Regions from separate parts of the Rossellomorea sp. LJF3 genome, predicted to be linked through region 2. Evidence: riboswitches for the same ligand, from Rfam matches in the RefSeq annotation. Region 2 holds a riboswitch; each other region holds the start of a gene.
The links. A riboswitch is a leader RNA that binds a small molecule or an ion and turns the genes downstream of it on or off. The one in region 2 is predicted to bind S-adenosylmethionine.
Positions count from the first base shown of each region.

Region 1 (6,558 bases), 140 kb from region 2:
ATCCGCTCCTTTGTCTCTACCAAAGCAAGATTGCAATATTCGATTCCTGTGCACGATACAGAGTATCCGATGAAAGATAAAGGGCTCGTTGAAATCCGGTCAAAGATCTTTTCGTTAAGCAATGCATCCACATGCTCATCGGGGATATTCGGAATGATGAGATTCTGAGAGTTACAGTTTCTGAGTTCTCCATTTCCATATTTCTTGGATATTCTCGCGAGTTCATATACTTCATCGGAATTCAGTCTGCCTACGGGAACATTCAGTCCAATATAATTGAGTCCTTCCTGTTTTTGGGGGTGAACTCCGTAGAAATACCCTGCGTTCCATCCTTTCACTGCGTCGGTCCCTGCCGGAAGAAGCTCTACATACTCCAGCAGTTTTTCTTTGAACTTCTCCGGCCCCCAGTCAGCCATTAAGAATTTCAAACGGGCCAAATGCCGTTTCTCCCGATATCCGTAGTCCCGAAAAATGGTCGTAAGGGCAATCGTTACGTCTTTCACCTGATGTGGGAGAACGAATACGTCCAATTCTTCTGCCAGAAGAGGTCTCGAAGACAAACCACCTCCGACCTTCAGGTGAAACCCGTTCTCCTCTTTACCGTCTATCTCCTTTTTCGCCGGAAGGAAAGAAACACAGTTGATTTCGGCATTCGCTGCATTGTTGAGATTGGCGGAAATCGAGACTTTGTACTTTCTCGGTAAATTTGAAAAGTCTTCATTATGTTGGAAAAAGTCATAGACTTCCTTCACAACGGCTCTTGTGTCAAAGAGTTCATCCGGATCGATGCCAGCCAGAGGATTCCCGACGATGTTACGCGTGATATCCCCACATGCCCCTGCAGAAGACAACCCGACTTCTTCCAGGCGTTTGAAGATATCGGGGATTTGTTCAATCTTCAGCCAGTGGAACTGGATGGCCTGGCGGGTCGTGATATCATACACATCCCTTCCGTATTCTTTACAAATCGACGCTAGCTCCCTTGCTTGATCGTAAGTCAGTATTCCGGACGGGACATTCACCCTCATCATGAAATAACCGTCTTCCTTCGGTCTTTGGAGATAAAGTCCAGCCCATTTGAATTTATCCCATTCTTCTTTCGGGATGGAGGAAAATCCGTTTTCGGCATAATACGGAATATCTTCGAATACCTTCAATCCGTCTTTTTCGAGCTTCCATTGTTCTGTTTTGTTCAGCTTTTCATTTGACTCCCACGATTTCTTATATGCCATGTTTTTCTCTCCTTATATCAATTGTTTTTGCTTTAATTCGATCAAAAGACTCTCTACACATTGTTCAATGGAGTTCTTTTCTGTATCCAGGACGATTTCAGGATTTTCAGGTTCCTCATACGGAGCACTGATCCCCGTGAAATGGGTGATTTCTTGCTTACGGGCTTTTTTATACAGCCCTTTTGGGTCCCGCTTTTCACATTCCTCCAGGGAACAATGTACGTATATTTCCAGGAATTCTTCAGGGCCGACCAGGCTTCTCACAAGATCCCGGTCTTTTCTGAAAGGTGAAATAAACGCGGTGAGCACAATTTGACCGCTATCAATGAAGAGTTTCGACACTTCACCTATCCGTCTGATGTTTTCTTTACGGTCGTCCTCGTTAAAGCCCAAATCTTGATTCAACCCATGCCGGACGTTATCTCCATCCAGAACGTACACCTGCTTTCCCTGATTAAAAAGGGAGGCAGCAAGTGCATTCGCCACTGTCGATTTACCTGAAGCGGATAATCCTGTGAACCAGAGAATGAAACTTTGATGACCATTCTTTTTCCTTCTATGCTGCTTGGTGACTGTTGATTCATGCCATACAATGTTTTCTTGTTTTTCACTCAAGCTATCTTCCTCCCCAGCCGATTATTTGGATTCTTGTTTTAGACCCTTGATCAATACATCAATGACCTCTGGACGACTGAATGTTGAAGGAGGGACTTCCCCGTTCCTCAGCATTCCCCTTACTTTTGTTCCGGATAGAATGACATGATGCTCTTTTCCATGTGGACAGGTTTTCGTCGTCGCCATCCCTTCACATTTCTCACAATAGAAGCTATGTTCGAAGCGAAGGGACGTAATCCCGATCTCTTCTTCCGTAAACTGATCAAAAATCTTTTGGGCATCATAGGTTCCATAATAGTCACCAACCCCTGCATGATCCCTCCCGACAATAAAGTGAGTACATCCATAATTCTTTCGTACTAATGCATGAAAAATGGCTTCCCTTGGCCCTGCATATCTCATAGCAGCAGGAAATACTCCGAGAAAAACACGGTCTTTCGGGTAATAGTTCCTTAATAGTACGTCATAGCTCTCCATCCTGATTTCCGCTGAAATATCATCTGCTTTCGTTTGACCGACCAGCGGATTCAAAAATAGGGCATCCACGGTTTCAAGCGCGGTTTTCTGAATGTATTCATGTGCCCTGTGCACGGGGTTCCTGGTCTGAAAACCGACAATCGTTTTCCACCCCTTATCTTTAAACCTTTTTCGCGTTTCACCTGGATCGAATGAATACTCCTTGAAAGGCTTCGATAGCCTTTTCACTAATGTAATTTTGCCTCCGACATATACTTCACCACGCTGGAATAGTTTCCTTACTCCGGGATGATCCCGGTCGGTCGTTCCATAGACAAGCAGGGCTTCTTTATCTTTGTCAGGTTCGTAGATATCCTCTACGTCGATAATCCCGTATGTTTCTCCTTTATAGACAAGCCTGTTCCTTTTTCCTATCTGTGCAAAACCAGCCTGCTCCTTTTCGATGGGCAGAGTGATGGGAATGCTCCATACACATCCGCTCTCAAGCCGTAATGATTCCACCACGGTCTGATAATCCCGCTTGGTCAAGAATCCTTCTATTGGACTGTAAGCACCGATTGCAATCAGTTCCAAATCACTCAATGCGATGTCGTCCAGTGGCAGTTCGTGTTCGATGTCCTTATAGGATTCTTCAGGTAAATAGGATTGGACCAGTGCTCCTCCGTGCGGCTGTAAACTCATGTAAAATATCCTCCTTAACATATTTGTATAATCGGAATTAAGATCAAATGCCTCCTCCATCTTCGTGGACAGACCGTCTTTCCTCATTAATGACCCTCATCAACGACAACGCACCTACCGTGGCAATGATGACGCTTATCGGTACGACAATCGAGTACAAATCACTATCGATTAACAGTTTGACCAAGAAGTATGAAATACTGAGTGAAATCAAGGGAGAGACCACCCAGATTTTGATGATTTTTTTGACGATTTTCTTTTGAAGCATGTGCTTGCCGTTTTTAGCTACGCCCAAACCAATGATGGAAGAGGATGTAACCTGTGTCAGAGGGATCGGCAATCCATACAGAGAGCTCAAGATGACGAGGAAGGCTCCTGTCGAGGAAATGACAATTCCTTCAGCTTTAGAATATTGCGTAATTTTCTTGCCGTTTGTTTCGACTACTTTCTTTCCCAGTAAAACAGCTCCAAGTGCAACAAATGCTCCACCAATCAAGATTCCACGTGAAGGTGATATCAGGCCTGCCCCCACCAATGGACCAACGGCATTGGCAACATTATTCATCCCTGCTGAGAAAGCTTCAAAGAATCCGGCGATGATCAACAGATAAGCAAGCCACTGTTTATCAAAATGATACCCCCGCTTTCCAAGCTGGACTAAACCTAATCCCGCAAACCAGGTTACGAAAAAAGCGATGACAGGGACGATGACCCAGAAGGACATGATCGTAATAAGTGATTTTACATACAAAACCTGATAGGCTACCCCGACTCCTACAACGGCTCCCACCGTTACTTCACTCGTAGACAGCGGAATGCCGATCACATTCGCCAGAAATAGTGAAATCGTTGCAGATAACAAAATAATGAGAACAATCTTAATCGACAATAGATTCTGCGGGATGATTCCTGAACTGATTGTCTTTACAACCTCTCCACCACCCAGAACCGCTCCACTAAGGACACCTGCTGCGCATATCCATAGCGCTGTCCGGATGTTCTTTACAGCCCCTGCACCATATGCCACTCCCATTGACGCTGCCGCTCCGCTGGCACCAATGTTCATGGCGAAGAACAAGCTGATCAGAAGGGCTGCAACCTCAAGCAAAGACTGTCACCCTTTCTAATGGAGGCCGCATTCTGTCTTCCCTTTTCCTTTCCATCTTCCGGAGCGAAGATCATTGACATCAATAGCCGGCGTGGTGCAATGAAAGCAGCCTATGCTCGGATATCCTTGATCGTGGAGGGGGTTGTAAGAGAGATTATGTTTATGGACATAACGCCAGATCTCCTTCCACGTCCAGTGAATCAACGGACAAATTTTGACGGATTGAAATTTGTCATCTCTATTAATGAATTCAACATGTTGTCTTGTTGGGGATTGTTCCCTCCTTAGGCCTGAAATCCATGCGTGCCCCTTGGATAATGTTTCTTTTAACGGGTCAAGCTTCCGTATTTGACAGCATTGGTTTGGTTTGGTTTCCCATAACTTATCCCCATATGCCTCTGCTTGTTCCTTGAGGGTCAACTGAGGCTTTTTCATATGGATGGTCAACGCGGGATACGTCTTCTTCACTTTCTCAATGATTTCATACGTTTCCTTGAAATGAACCCCTGTATCAAGGAATACAATGGTCGCCTGCGGTTTCACCTTGGATATGAGATCGATAAGCACAATGCCTTCTATTCCGAAACTGCACGCATAGACAACCTCGTCACCGTAATGATCATATGTCCATTTCAGGACGTCCAACGCTCCTTTATAGACCGGATCCACTTCAAATTCCACGGATGGCTGTTTCCAAGTCTGATACGTTAACATAGTACACCCCATTCCATAATGCTTATCCATAGAAAAAGAGGCGGTAACAAAATATAAGGAGTCCCTATATTTTTGCTACGCGCCTCTAGTTTGTCTAGTCAGCTTATTTAATTCGGACTTTCTCATTTTTCTCTAATTGAATGACTTTTCCATCCTGTACGATAATCGTGATCGAACCATAGCTCATGGTTTCAAGCATGGACTGGATCTTCTCTGCTACCAAGTCAAACTGTACTTGCTGGTTCTTCTCTTTTTTCACATGATACCCCCAGTTTTCATCTTATCCAGGTCAGAAAAAAACAACTTCCCATTTTGGAAAGTTGTTCAGGTAAGGTTACCTTATCTTCCAAAATGACTTCACATTTTGCTGGAATTAGCACCTTACAATACGTAGGTTGCTGGGCTTCGCAGGGCCAGATCCCTCCACCACTCTGGATAAGAGTTATTCATTTTAATATTCTAAATAATATCACAATTACGGAAGAAGTCAACCCGACTTTTTCGATCGGATTTATGTCTTTTGTCTTATTTTATTAAACGATCATTCCTTACATGTTATTCGATTGGGGGTGGATCTACGACAATTTTTCATAAAGCATTGCGTTACTATTCAAGGACCCTAAAAACGACGTTACCCTCAATTACTTTCTTCCCGGCTTGATTTGTGGCTAAAACCTTAAAATGAAGGAGGTTACCCTGATTGTCCATTAATTCTGCCCTTAATGTAACCACATCATGTAACATGACCATCCCTTTAAATCGTACCGAGTAATTCTGGATAAAGCCTTCATCATAGTGTGGGCTGAAAAGTTTGGACACATTGCCCATCGTCCACATTCCATGAGCGATGATTCCTGGAAGACCCAGCTTCAAGGCTTCATCATCGATGGTGTGTATCGGATTGTAGTCTCCGGAAGCTCCTGCGTATTTGATCAGGTCCATCCTTGTGACCGGAGCCAGTTCAACCGGGGGAAGTGTATCTCCTAATCCGAATGATTGTAGTGTTGTCATTTACTCAACCTCTTTCTGACTTCTTCTGTAATAATGACAATCGCCTGGGAAGTGAAGATTCTTTCCCCACGAGAATCTTCCCCGACATCGTCGATGACAAGGAATCCCAGTTTCCCCCCGGTACCTTCCCGTTCATAATAGTCTTTTATTTCCGTATAACATTGTATCGTTTCCCCTACCTTCAAAGGTCTTTCATAATGAAAGGATTGTTCACCGTGAATCAACCCAACATTCGGTAAATGAAAGCCTTCGATCGAACCATAGTTGAACACTCTCGGAAAGGTGGGTGGGGCAATGTTCCCCCCATAAAAGGAGGACTTCCCGGTATCTTCATCCACATAAAGGGGATGGGGATCGCCAATGGCTTCTGCAAATTTCCGAACCGCCCCTCTTTCCACTGCATTTCGGGTGGGAGTAGATCTCTTTCCGATATAGGATTCAAACATATTCTTCACCCCTTTCTCCTTTATTAGGCTTTCGGCCCTCCAGCAACGTAGAGAACCTGACCATTGACGAATGAAGATTTTTCATCTGCAAAAAAAGCGACTGCATTTGCAATATCTTCAGGAAGCCCGCTTCTGCCAACAGGAATACCCTGGAGACTCGCTTCTACTAATTGTTCGAAAGTAATCCCGATCCGTTTCGCCGTTTCTTTCGTCATCTCGGTTTCGATAAAACCCGGTGCTACAGCATTCGTGGTGATTCCGAATGGACCAAGTT
Region 1 is NZ_JBANLY010000001.1:263,552-270,109, forward strand. Features, by position in the region: gene V8G47_RS01360 (nitrite/sulfite reductase) at 1-1,232, opposite strand, end outside; gene cysC (adenylyl-sulfate kinase) at 1,245-1,847, opposite strand; gene sat (sulfate adenylyltransferase) at 1,869-3,005, opposite strand; gene V8G47_RS01375 (inorganic phosphate transporter) at 3,049-4,071, opposite strand; gene V8G47_RS01380 (phosphoadenylyl-sulfate reductase) at 4,129-4,827, opposite strand; gene V8G47_RS01385 (YezD family protein) at 4,931-5,086, opposite strand; SAM riboswitch class I at 5,164-5,269, opposite strand; gene V8G47_RS01390 (MaoC/PaaZ C-terminal domain-containing protein) at 5,434-5,838, opposite strand; gene V8G47_RS01395 (MaoC family dehydratase N-terminal domain-containing protein) at 5,835-6,284, opposite strand; gene fabG (3-oxoacyl-ACP reductase FabG) at 6,308-6,558, opposite strand, start outside.
Region 1: it holds a riboswitch for S-adenosylmethionine, as region 2 does, so the genes downstream of both, V8G47_RS01385 (YezD family protein) here and fbpA (Fur-regulated basic protein FbpA) in region 2, are expected to answer to the same signal.

Region 2 (6,558 bases):
ATCTGGGATTTCAGCCTGCGCTTTCCGAATGATCCGTTTGGCACTCTCGGCATCCGACAAAGATTCATTCAGGGCAGCACCGATACCCGGTAACTTTCGATCTATTGTAAATACATACTCCTCAAACCTTTTGATGTCAGGGAGATCCTTTTGAATCTCAATTCCAAGCTCATTAAACAGTTCAAATATGGTCCCATTGACAGTGGATATAAATGAACCTGTTATTTTATCGACGATCCCACCTGCCCCGGATTCTGTAATTTTCGGTGCGATGGCATTGATCTTTTCGTTTACGTAATATTCCAAGGTCGCCTTTTCAGGTTTATCGTCTATGACGGTTGCCAACTTCCCCGAGAAGTCATCAGGAATGATGATGACAGCGAAATAATCCCCGTATTCAACGCGATCCATCGCTTTTTTTCTGTCAACAAACTTCCAGTTCATATCCTCATTTTTCTTTAATTCCTTTACAAGATTATCCCCGATATTCAATTTTTCCCCCTTGAGTTCCGCACCCTTATCTTCATTCACGATCCCGACCGGAAGCTGATCGGTCTTACTGTATGGGTCCCAGGAAGCACCGATATTAAACCAGGCATAAAGGGAAGGTAATAACATCAAGCCTCCTATCAGGAATGCAGCCACCCAGTTCCTCGATACATTTTTGATGTCCTTATAGAAAATTCTCCAGATGTTTTGCATATGTATTCCGCCTTTGTCCCAAAGCATTGGTTTGGAACTTAGTTTACCCAACCAATGGCACTTCACTACACTATGGTTTATCAGTAATCCGGTATGGGTAAAAGAATAGTATTTGAATTAATCATTTACATAAGAAAAAATAGAAATTATTCTGCCATTGATGGGGGTTAATGTGATGACAAAGTATGATATTGATGTGAATGGCTCATTATTTGATTGGGATTTGGATAAGGGATCCATCACATTTGAAAATGATGAGGTTGTATTATTTTGGGTTAATACAGCGTTTAAAACGCTGATCGATTCCATCGAGGAAATAGCCGGGGAAAAAGAGGCAAGATTGGTCCTTGAGACGGCGGGCTACCGTACCGGCCTGATTGTCAGTGATTTTTACTTAAAATCTATTGGGAAACCGGAAGAAATACTGGATAAACTCCCCAACACTTATGTAACGGCCGGCTGGGGAATTACAGAAATCTTATCGTATTCCATTGAAGAAAAAAAGGCAGTCGTGCAATTTTGTAACGGGTGGGAGTATAAAGTGAATGTTGCACAGGGAAAAGAAAAAGAAGGAACATTCATGCCAGGTCATTGGGCTGGTGTACTGACTGGAATATTCGGCTCCAAAGTTTGGTACCGGGTGGTCAAAAGCCAGATCAGTGGTGACGACTGCAGCGTCTATGAGTTTTTCGCATCCGATATCTCCCCCTCTTTGAATGTGAATGCGCTAATGGAAGAGCAAACCTTAGCAGCCCAACAAGAATTGGAGCGCATTACGAAGCAGAGAACCGAAGTGTTATCCGAGATCATAAAAGAAATTTCTTCACCGATCATTCCTGTATTGGACTCGATTCTCGTGGTCCCTCTTGTTGGTAGATATAATGAAACTCGAGCTGAAGAATTGCTGAATAAAACCCTTCTCAATCTGCCGCGTTACAAAGCTGAATTTCTGATTATCGATTTAACCAGTCTCAGCAGGGTGGATGATTATACGTTATCTTTCATTCAGAAATTCGTAAGTGCAGCCTCCCTATTAGGTACTAAATGTTTACTTGTGGGGATTTCTTCTGAATTGAGTATTAAGGTCACTCAGAGGGGCTATCGTATGAACCATATTCCCTGCTTTTCAATCCTGCAACAAGGTGTCAACTACGCGCTGGATCAATTAGGGATGGAAATTATCAAGAAGATGTAATAGTAAATAGGCAGGATTATTTCCTGCCTTTTACCTTGTACCCTAGCGTTGGGTATGATGTTCCACATACATATGATTACAGAGAGAAATCACGTATTTTAAAAACTTAATGGTTTGCTTTACCCTAATGTCATTTGAGTCTGAATCAATTCCATTCAACCCTGAACGGATGCCCATCGCTTCCCTAATCAGACTATGCCACTCTTCAGGAAGTTCCTGCAATCCATAAAGACCTGCATCCTGCTTTGAAATGATAGACGCTTCTTTCAATGTGTAATACTGACGAAGAACTCCAAGGACCGACCACTCTATTTCAGCATCAATCATAGCGGTGGGGTAATGCTTTATCTCATCTACTGATTCTTCAATGGTATGTAGTCTCCCAGCCCAATACGTATTCATATTATGAAGGACATATTCGCACAATTCCTCTCTGGATGGCCCTGAAAAGGATGAGGAAATTTCAGGTCCTACAACTCTAATCTCCTTATGTTTCACTAAATACCACGTGATAGGGTTAAAGTTGAAATATTCTCCAAACTTCAATTCACCATTGTTATAGTATGCGTACATTTCAGTATCACCTTTACTGGTTGGATCCATGTTCCCGAAATCTTCTTTTAAAATATATACCCCGTCCATTTCCGGTTTTTGAAAGGTTTGCTGTAGTGTTGTATGAATACGATTAAGTACGTCGGAATCTTCTGTGGTTAGTCGACGGTTGGTTACGGTAATAAAATCAATGTCACTGGAATCACTCACAAATGCTCCCAGGGCAACGGACCCATGTAAGTACAATCCTTCTAGGGTTTCCGGCAGATATGTATTGAAAAGTTTAATATATTCATCCAGTACGCTGTGTACGATTTTTGGTACGTTTGTCATGTCATGTTTTCCTCCTATAAAAGATTTCGTTTAAGGAACTCTGATATCCCCAATATCCAATTATTTCAAATTATAGGACAGCATTCAATAGATAACTTTCATTTAGGTGATAATTTTATTTTTCATTAACTAAAGAAGCTTGACCTTATGAGGTCAAGCTTCTTTCATGATGGCTTCTATAATCGACTCTGCTGTTTTCTTCCCGTTTTGAATACATGCACCTATCCCCACACCGTAGTAGGAGGCCCCGGCCAACTTCACTTGGGGCATTTCAGTTGAGAGCACCCTCTCCAATGCCTGCAAGGCCTGATTGTGTGAAAGATGATAATTCGGCATTAAATCTTTCCAATCGGTCACTTCCACTGAAATGGGATCCCCATTGATTCCGACGCTCTTCTTTATATCATTCAGTGCCACTCTTGTCAGTTCGTCCTCATTCAAATTCTTTAACTGTTCGTAATGAGGACTCGTGCTTTTATAAAAGAGCCTTACCAGAAGATTGTGGTTTCTAGATGTGTGTTTCCATTTCCGGCTCGTCCATGTACATGCATCGCACTTCACTTCACTGCCTTTGGAAACAATAAACCCAGTGCCATCATCCGGGAGCTCTTCGTCGGGAACATTGAATCCCAGATAGATGGAGATCAAAGAAGAGTTCCTTAAGGTATTAAAATCTTTATTTAGTGTTTCACGATTTAAAATCTGTTGAGTCACATCATGTGGTGTTGCAAATATGACCGCATCTGCTTGGATGCTTTCATGACCTTTTAACGTGAGCTCATATTTGTCAGCACTCATATGGAGATTTTTTGTCTCAGTTCCTTTTAGGATCGTGGCATCAGCGCACTTTTCTTCCAGACGGTCGATAATGGTGGATAATCCATGTCTAAAGGAAATAAACTTTTTATTGGAAGACCCTTTGAATCTCTGCTTGTTCGCAGATAATCCTTTGATAATGCTTCCATATTCATTTTTATAATCAAGAAGATATGGAAGAGTCGAAGCCATGGTCAGTTTATACAAGTTACCCGAATAAACTCCTGATAATACAGGTGCAATCTGATTTTCCACAAGTTCCTTTCCGAGAAATGCTTCCAGAAATTCTCCGATGGAACTTTCCTTCGTGAATACAGTATTTTCCGTCTCCAGGTCAGAAAGAGCCGCTTTCTTTCCGGCTTCAGAAATCAGTGTGCTTTCATTAAGTGCTTCTACGCTCATGGGAATACCGAAGATCGTGTCAGGAGGTATTCTATGCAGTTCACCATTTGTGTATATGTAAGATGTTCCTGTTTCGTTATAGACGAGTTCGTTTTGAAGTTGAAGTTCATCAACCAATGGAAGTACTCCCTCATTACGGGCTACAATGGAATCTGCGCCAGCTTCCATAATAAAGTCACCTTCCGTTACCGTCCTGATCTTACCACCGAGCTGTTGATCCCGTTCAATTAACACGGACTCAATATCCAGGTTTTGTTCCCTGGACATTTTTTGCAGGTAATAGAGAGCTGTTAAGCCTGTAATGCCCCCACCTACGATAACCACTTTCTTCATACCATCCACTCCATTAATTACGTGTATGTATACAGATTATCATGTTTTAGAGAGATTAGAAAAAGAAACTGTGTCTGAAATAGGAATATAGCACCTAATTAGAATAAGGTATCATGTTTGATCCTCGTTCCTTCTTGACTATTTACGCCTAATTCACAGTTGACAACTAGGAATAGTTTGATATAACATATAATTAAACTCTGATAACCACATAGCCACTTATCCAGAGAGGTAGAGGGATTGGCCCGATGATACCTCAGCAACAGATTCTATTTTCTAGAACACTGTGCTAATTCCACAAGCGTTAAGCTTGAAAGATAAGTTGAAGTTTTTACAGCTAAAGCCTTCTTCTTATCTTACTAGGAAGTTGGCTTTTTACATTAAAAAGTCTCTTCTTCTGTTCTTTAACATTTTAAGGAGAGTGATGATAATGGATGAAAATCTTCAGGAAGCAGTCAATAAACGAAGAAATGAGTTAATTAACAAATTGATTGTCCATAACATTTTCAAAAAAGGCAATAAACAATTATTTGAATTGACATTAAGAGAACTGGAGGAGGAACATCATTATATCCAAAAGGAATGCCATCCTCATAGTGATGTCGGCTCTATTCATTGGAAGAATTGCACGAAGCTAACCAGTTAGAAGCCTGGTTTATCATTTCGGGAATGGTCAATCGAGTAGGAGGGGATGATTAATCCCCGACCTCTCACACCACCGTACGTACCGATCGGTATACGGCGGTTCAATCAAGATGATTGACGAAGACTTTCATACCTAACGATAAGACTTAGGAGCCCTTGGCGATTCCAGAAGGAATTGCCAAGGGTTTTGTGTAGTATTGGACTTTGTGCGATCCTCCAATAACCCTTTCGGGTATTACCCCACTCATATGCCTTCCATTTTGGAACGCCGAGCGCAATGAGGTTGCGGACCTTCGTTTTCGGCAGTTTCCACTGCTTCCACAGACACATTCGTAATCTTCTTCTGATCCATGCATCCAGGTATTTTAGGAAGCTGGGTGTATCAGCGAGCTGAAAATAGCCGATCCATCCCATTAAATATTGGTTCAGCTTTCTGATTCGCCCCTCCATCGACCACCCTGAAGATCTAGAAGTTAGAGAACGGATTTTCTGTTTCAACCGTTTTATACTTTTGGAGGCAACTCTGACTTTTGGTTTACGATTTGATGTGAAACTAAAGCCAAGGAACGTTCTTCTCCAAGGTCGGTCCACCGCAGATTTCTTTCGATTTACCTTCAGTTTAAGTTTCTTCTCAAGAAACGTTGTCACTGAATTCATCACCCGGTTACCGGCTTTTGGCGTACGGACGTAGATATTACAATCATCTGCGTACCGTACAAAGCGAAGCCCCCGTTTCTCTAATTCCTGGTCCAGTTCATTCAAAATGATGTTAGAAAGCAATGGACTGAGAGGGCCTCCCTGTGGAGTACCTTCCTCACTCTTCACCTTTACACCTTCTATCATAATTCCGGCATTGAGGTAAGAACGAATCAGTTTCAGAAGTGCTTTGTCTTTTATTTTCTTCGCAAGAAGACCCATGACCTTATCATGATTCACTCTGTCAAAGAACTGCTCTAAGTCAATATCGATAACCCAGCGATATCCTTCCTGGATATACGTTTTCGCTTTTCTGACGGCGTCATGGGCACTCCGATTTGGTCGGAACCCATAACTATGATCAGAGAAGGTTGGATCGTATATCTGAGAGAGTATCTGGGCAATTGATTGTTGAATCATACGGTCTGTTACCGTTGGGATACCCAACAACCGGACGCCGCCGTCTGGTTTCGGGATTTCGATCCGACGTACCGGGTCCGGCTTGTAGGTTCCCCCAAGGAGATTCTTTCGAATCGACTGCCATTCGTGCATGATATGCGATCGCAGGTTTTGTACGGGCATAAGATCCACGCCATGGCTTCCCTTATTACGCTCTACACGTTTCAGTGCTTCAAGCATATTCGGTTTAGACAGAATCATATTAATCAACATCACTGATATTCCTTTCCTTCGTGTGTCACGTTTCCTCTTTCGATGGCCCTGCCTCACACTTCCACCAGCCCTCACGGAATTCACCGTTACCTCTAAATGGACAGCTCTTTTCAGATTGTCTGTGAGTCTCTCAGTTACCATGAGCCAAGTCGTGGCACTCTCTTGATTGTTCAGTCCTTCCCGGCTTCCTCGAGAAAAGCCGGTACTATGAC
Region 2 is NZ_JBANLY010000001.1:121,226-127,783, reverse strand. Features, by position in the region: gene V8G47_RS00605 (YhgE/Pip domain-containing protein) at 1-702, opposite strand, end outside; gene V8G47_RS20805 (hypothetical protein) at 820-942, opposite strand; gene V8G47_RS00600 (STAS domain-containing protein) at 899-1,897, shown strand; gene V8G47_RS00595 (aminoglycoside adenylyltransferase domain-containing protein) at 1,940-2,782, opposite strand; gene V8G47_RS00590 (protoporphyrinogen oxidase) at 2,936-4,333, opposite strand; SAM riboswitch class I at 4,550-4,657, shown strand; gene fbpA (Fur-regulated basic protein FbpA) at 4,764-4,979, shown strand; gene ltrA (group II intron reverse transcriptase/maturase) at 5,084-6,346, opposite strand.

Region 3 (6,558 bases), on a different contig from region 2:
TGAAAGTTAAATATTTCTGCTTGATTGGTACGTTTAGCGTGAGCAAGTCTATGATCTACCTGGTCTACAGCGATGACTCTTTCGGCGCCTTTCAATTTAGCGAATTTCTGGGCCATCAACCCAATTGGACCGCTACCTAACACTATGACCGTATCCCCTTTTTTCACACCACTGTTTTCTACACTCCAGTAAGCAGTGGGTATAACATCGGAAAGGAAGAGAACACTTTCATCCTCCAGCTGACTTGATTCAGGGACTTTAAACGATGTGAAGTCTGCATATGGTACCCGCAGATACTCAGCTTGACCACCTGGATATCCACCATTCATTTCGGTGAATCCGAAAAGACCGCCAACTTCTCCGTGGGGATTGGATTCATCACATTGGCTTTCCATTTGGTTCTCACAGAAAAAACATTTCCCACAGCCAATATTAAAAGGGATGACAACGCGATCCCCTTTTTTAAGGGTTTTCACTTCCGATCCGACCTCTTCGACGATACCCATCGGTTCATGTCCCACAACATAATCTTGTTCCGGTTCTATTCCCCCTTTGTATAAATGTAAATCTGAACCGCAAATTCCGCTTGCAGTAATCCTTACTATAATATCTGTATTCACCTGAATTTCTGGATTCGCTACTTCTTTCACGACCATCTTTTCTTTTCCTTGGAACGTAACACCCTTCACTATCATCACTCCTGTAAATTTTGTAAGATTCTTCTATGTGTTTAAACTCTTTTGGAGTGTGTTAAACATTAGGGCGACCCGATTTAGGAAACTCGATAAGCCGAGGAGGAAGTCATGTTATAAAAATCTTGTTTAAACAGCACTTCACCAATATTAATTGGATTTAATTACCACTGTTTATTCAAGCGTCCGCAACGATGGGAATTTCATTAAATGAAAAAATTAATTTAAAATTCTTACTTTTCATTGACAGTCTTCTCTGTTTGGTATAAGTTATGGGAAAGCACTTTACAATTTCATATTGTTTCTTATCAAGAGAGGTAGAGGGACTGGCCCGAAGACACCTCAGCAACCAGCCACAGTTACAGGTATGGTGCTAATTCCAGCAAGTTGATGTCAACTTGGACGATAAGAGGGAGAACGAACGTATTAAACCTTCTTATTTTCATAAGAAGGTTTTTTGTTTTTTCCCCTTTTCATTTTCTAGGTACGAAAAGGAGAGAAGAATGTTGAAAAAACATATTGATACATTGCTTGTCCAGGCAGGCAATCGGAAGGATCCAGCTACTGGTGCCGTCAGCCTGCCCATTCATCTTTCGACAGCATATGAACATAAAGGGGTCGGTGAACCAACCGGTTATGATTATACGAGAACAGGAAATCCAACGAGGGCGACCCTTGAAGAAACACTGGCTCAATTGGAAGAGGGGCATAGAGGATTTGCATTCAGTTCGGGAATGGCTGCGATTCAGGCAATCCTTGGTTTATTCTCATGTGGGGACGAATTGATTGTATCCAAGGATCTTTACGGAGGAAGCTACCGCTTATTCCTTCAGTATGAAGCTCAATATAATATCAAATTTCATTTTGTTGATACAAGTGATACTAATTCTATAGCACATCACATATCGCAGAGGACAAAGGCTATTTTTCTTGAGACACCAACCAATCCATTAATGAACGAAGCAAGTATTTCTGAGGTTGCCGGCATTTCAAAGGCAAATGGATTGCTCTTAATCGTCGATAATACCTTCTATACACCAGTTCTGCAAAAACCGCTCAAAGAGGGAGCGGACCTGGTTATTCACAGCGCTACCAAATACTTAGGGGGCCATAATGACGTTCTGGCTGGAGTTGTCATTGTAAACACAGAGGACTTGGCTGAAAGGATCTATACCATTCAAAATTCAATCGGTGCAGTCCTTGCACCATTTGATTGTTGGCTCTTAATAAGAGGGATGAAGACCCTTAGTCTCAGAATGGCCCAGCATGAAAGGAACGCAAGAAAATTAGCCCAGTATCTAGCAGGGCATGACTGTGTAGCGGACGTCTTGTATCCGGGGAAAGGAGGCATGCTTTCCTTTCGCATTGCTAAGGAAGAATGGGTCGGTCCCTTCCTTCAACACCTGAAGATTATAACGTTTGCTGAAAGTTTAGGAGGGGTTGAAAGCTTTATCACTTATCCCGCCACCCAGACCCATGCCGACATTCCTGAAGAAGAACGAAATAGACTTGGCATCTGCAACAGATTGCTCAGGTTTTCTGTAGGAATAGAATTTATCGATGACCTGATCGAAGACTTGGAGAATGTTTTTCATCAATTGGAAAAAGAGGTGTTAACGTATGAGTAAAAAACCTTTTTCACTTCAGACGTCACTCATTCATTCCCGCGGATTTGATAAAGAGACAGGAGCTGTTTCTACGCCGATTCATCATGCTACAACCTTCCACCAACAGGATTTTGATCAATATGGAACATATGACTACAGCCGTTCCGGGAATCCAACAAGGGAAACAGTCGAAGAAACGATAGCGGAATTAGAAGGCGGGTTAAGGGGCTTTGCCTTTTCATCCGGTATGGCGGCCATCTCAACAAGCTTCCTTTTATTATCGAGTGGTGATCACGTACTCGTCTCTGAGGAGGTATATGGGGGGACCTACAGGATGATTACGGAAGTCCTTACTAAATTTGATATAGAATACTCTTTTGTGAATATGAAAGACCTTCATGAGGTGGCTTGTGCAATTAAGCACAATACGAAGGTGATTTATATGGAAACCCCTTCGAACCCCCTATTGAATATCACGGATATTGAAGGGGTCGTGAAGCTTGCCAAGGCAAATGACTGTTTAACATTTCTGGATAATACATTCATGACGCCACTGCTGCAAAGGCCAATCAGTCTCGGGGTGGATGTTGTCCTGCACAGTGCGACGAAGTTTCTCGCCGGACACAGTGACGTATTAGCGGGGCTTGCGGTAACGGGAAATGAAGAGGTTGCGGAGAAGCTTGCTTTCCTGCAGAATTCGTTTGGTGCGGTACTCGGGGTACAGGATTGCTGGCTGCTATTAAGGGGGCTGAAAACATTGCACGTCCGATTGAAGGAATCATCAGAGTCGGCTTATAAGATTGCAAGCTTCCTAGAAGGCAGAAAGGAAGTAAAAGAAGTGTATTACCCTGGCTTAAGCTATCATCCCGGTCGTGAAATTCAAGTCCGGCAGGCAGAGGGTCCCGGAGCGGTTCTTTCCTTCAGGTTAAAAGGGGAAGAGGAAGTGAAGCAACTCATCAATCATGTAAATATTCCCGTATTCGCCGTCAGTTTAGGAGCTGTCGAATCGATTTTATCCTATCCATCAAGAATGTCACATGCTTCTATGCCTAAAGCTGAAAGAGAGAGAAGAGGGATTACAGATGGGTTATTACGCTTATCCGTTGGTCTTGAAAACGCGGATGAATTAATTAAGGATCTTCAGAACGGTTTAGATAGTATACAAAAAATTAATCGAGACAACGTGATCAATTTGTAAAGGGGGAGGAAGGATCATGAAGCCGTTGCTGGAAGCATTGAAAGAGAGAATCTTGATTGCAGATGGAGCAATTGGAACATTGTTGTATTCATATGGAGTGGACAGATGCTTTGAAGAACTGAATCTTTCTCACCCAAATGAAGTGTTGAAAGTCCATAAAGAGTATATCGATGCCGGAGCAGATATTATACAGACCAATACGTACGGGGCAAATTATCAAAAGCTTTCAAGATACGGTCTCGAGGATTCGGTCAAGGAAATCAATACAGCCGCTGTGCGTCTCGCAAGAAAAGCAGCCGGTAAAAACACTTATATTCTCGGCACGATCGGGGGAATCAGGGGCATTAGACAAAATGTGTCAGTCGAAGAGATCAAAAGAAGCTTTCGGGAACAGCTTTACTGTTTATTATTGGAGGGTGTAGATGGTATATTGCTGGAAACCTATTATGATTTCGAGGAATTGACCACAGTGCTGAACATTGCCAAACGTGAAGCGGATATCCCTATCATTGCTCAGGTTTCCCTTCATGAAACAGGAGTCCTTCAAAATGGAATGGAAATCAAAGATGCCCTTCAACAATTGGAATTATTGGGGGCGGATGTTGTCGGCATCAATTGCCGGATGGGACCATTTCATATGGTGAATTCATTAGAGGAAGTTCCCCTGCCGAAAAGGGCATTTCTATCTGTCTATCCAAACGCGAGTCTCCCAAACTATGAAGAAGGTCGATTCTATTACTCTGCTGAGCCTGATTACTTTGGTGATATCAGCAATGAATTGCGTCTACAGGGTGCGAGAATCATTGGGGGATGTTGTGGAACCACACCAGATCACATTCGTTCTGTAGCTTCAAGATTGAAAAGCCGGGAGCCTGTGAAGGAAAAAGAAGTGAAAAAGAAAAAAGTAGTTCAGTTATCTTCTCCATCCATCAGGGGAAGCTTGCTGCATGAGCAAGTAAGAGAAAAGAAAACGGTCATCGTTGAACTAGATCCACCCAAGCATCTCGACACGAAACTGTTCTTCCAAGGAGCGGCAGCACTTAAGGAAGCCGGCATTGACGCACTCACCCTTGCCGACAATCCGCTCGCATCGCCGAGAATTAGTAATGACGCGATCGGGAGCCTGGTGAAGTCGAAATACGATCTTACACCTCTCGTTCACATCACTTGCAGGGATCGAAACCTGATCGGACTGCAATCCCATTTAATGGGCTTACACACATTAGGGATACACAATCTATTAGCGATAACGGGTGATCCTGCCAAGATCGGGGATTTTCCCGGTGCTGCATCTGTATATGACCTTTCTTCCCTGGAGCTTATTGAACTTATTAAACAGAATAATGAGGGGATATCGTTTTCCGGTAAATCACTACGGGAACGGACTCAATTTTCAGTTGGGGCAGCCTTTAATCCGAACTTCCGTCATTTAGACGCCTCTGTAAAGAGGCTGGAAAAGAAAAAGAAAGCAGGAGCCGACTATTTTATTTCTCAACCGATCTTTGGGAAAGAACAACTGATCCAAGTGTATGAGGCGACGAAGCATCTGGATGTTCCGATCTTCATCGGAATTATGCCGTTGATCAGCTCAAGAAACGCAGAATTTCTTCACCATGAAGTACCCGGAATCAACGTGCCGGAGGAAACGAGACGAAGAATGAAGGAAGCAGGAAATGATCCCGTCATAGCTGGAGCAGTCGGAATGGAGATAGCCAAAGACTTGTTGGATACGGCAATCCAGCTGTTTAATGGCATTTATCTGATCACACCTTTTGTAAGATATGATATGAGCATTGAACTGATTCATCATATACAAGAGAAAACCAACACTGAAAGAGAGGTTCCCTATGGCCATCACATTGTTTGAAGAACAGCTTAGAAAAAAAATACTCGTGCTTGATGGAGCAATGGGGACGATGCTTCAACAAGCAAATTTATCCCCGGAGGATTTCGGAGGGGAAGAACTTGAAGGATGTAATGAAAATCTTGTATTGACAGCGCCGGAGATAATCTATCAGATCCATCTGGAATATTTGAAAGCGGGGGCTGATGTCATTGAAACAAATACCTTCGGTGCAACCCCCATCGTTCTCGACGAATATGATTTAGGGTATAAAGCATATGAAATCAACAAAGTAGCAGCTGAAATCGCCAGGAAAGCAGTAGAAGATGCCTCGACTTCCGACTGGCCAAGATTCGTTGCGGGATCGCTTGGGCCCACTACGAAAACGTTATCCGTAACAGGGGGAGTGAGCTTTGATGAACTGGCAGACAACTACCGTGTTCAAGCAGAAGGCCTTCTCGATGGAGGAGTTGATGTGCTATTACTTGAAACGAGTCAGGATGCTTTAAATGTAAAAGCCGCGAATCTGGGCATTCGAACGGCTTTTGAATCCAGAGGGAAAGAAATCCCGATTTTGTTATCCGGAACCATTGAGCCAATGGGCACTACTCTCGCCGGACAATCAATCGAATCATTTTATTTATCCCTTGAACATTTAAACCCTTTGGTCGTTGGCCTGAACTGTGCAACGGGGCCTGAATTTATGCGTGACCACGTCCGGTCATTATCGGATTTAGCCACTACCTATGTAAGCTGTTATCCGAATGCCGGTCTCCCGGATGAAGAAGGGAATTATAATGAGACAGCTGATTCCCTCAGTATAAAGATGAAAGGTTTCGCGGAGAAAGGTTGGCTGAATCTTGTAGGAGGGTGCTGCGGGACGACACCGGAGCATATTCGTGCACTTTCAGAGGTGGTGAAGGGATTCCAGCCCCGTACACCGAATGTGTCTCATCCCCATGCGGTGTCGGGTATTGAAGCTTTCATCTACGAGGATGAAGACAGAAGACCGATTCTGGTCGGAGAACGGACGAATGTCATCGGTTCACGTAAATTCAAACGATTGATTGCTGAGAATAAGATAGAAGAAGCGTCAGAGATTGCAAGGGCACAGGTGAAAAACGGTGCCCAGGTGATCGATATCTGCCTTGCCGACCCTGACCGGGAAGAAGTAGAGGACATGAATGTTTTTATTCAGGAAGTTGTAAAGAAAGTAAA
Region 3 is NZ_JBANLY010000032.1:2,360-8,917, reverse strand. Features, by position in the region: gene V8G47_RS19465 (zinc-dependent alcohol dehydrogenase) at 1-689, opposite strand, end outside; SAM riboswitch class I at 995-1,104, shown strand; gene V8G47_RS19460 (methionine biosynthesis PLP-dependent protein) at 1,196-2,320, shown strand; gene metC (cystathionine beta-lyase) at 2,313-3,497, shown strand; gene V8G47_RS19450 (bifunctional homocysteine S-methyltransferase/methylenetetrahydrofolate reductase) at 3,514-5,364, shown strand; gene metH (methionine synthase) at 5,345-6,558, shown strand, end outside.
Region 3: it holds a riboswitch for S-adenosylmethionine, as region 2 does, so the genes downstream of both, V8G47_RS19460 (methionine biosynthesis PLP-dependent protein) here and fbpA (Fur-regulated basic protein FbpA) in region 2, are expected to answer to the same signal.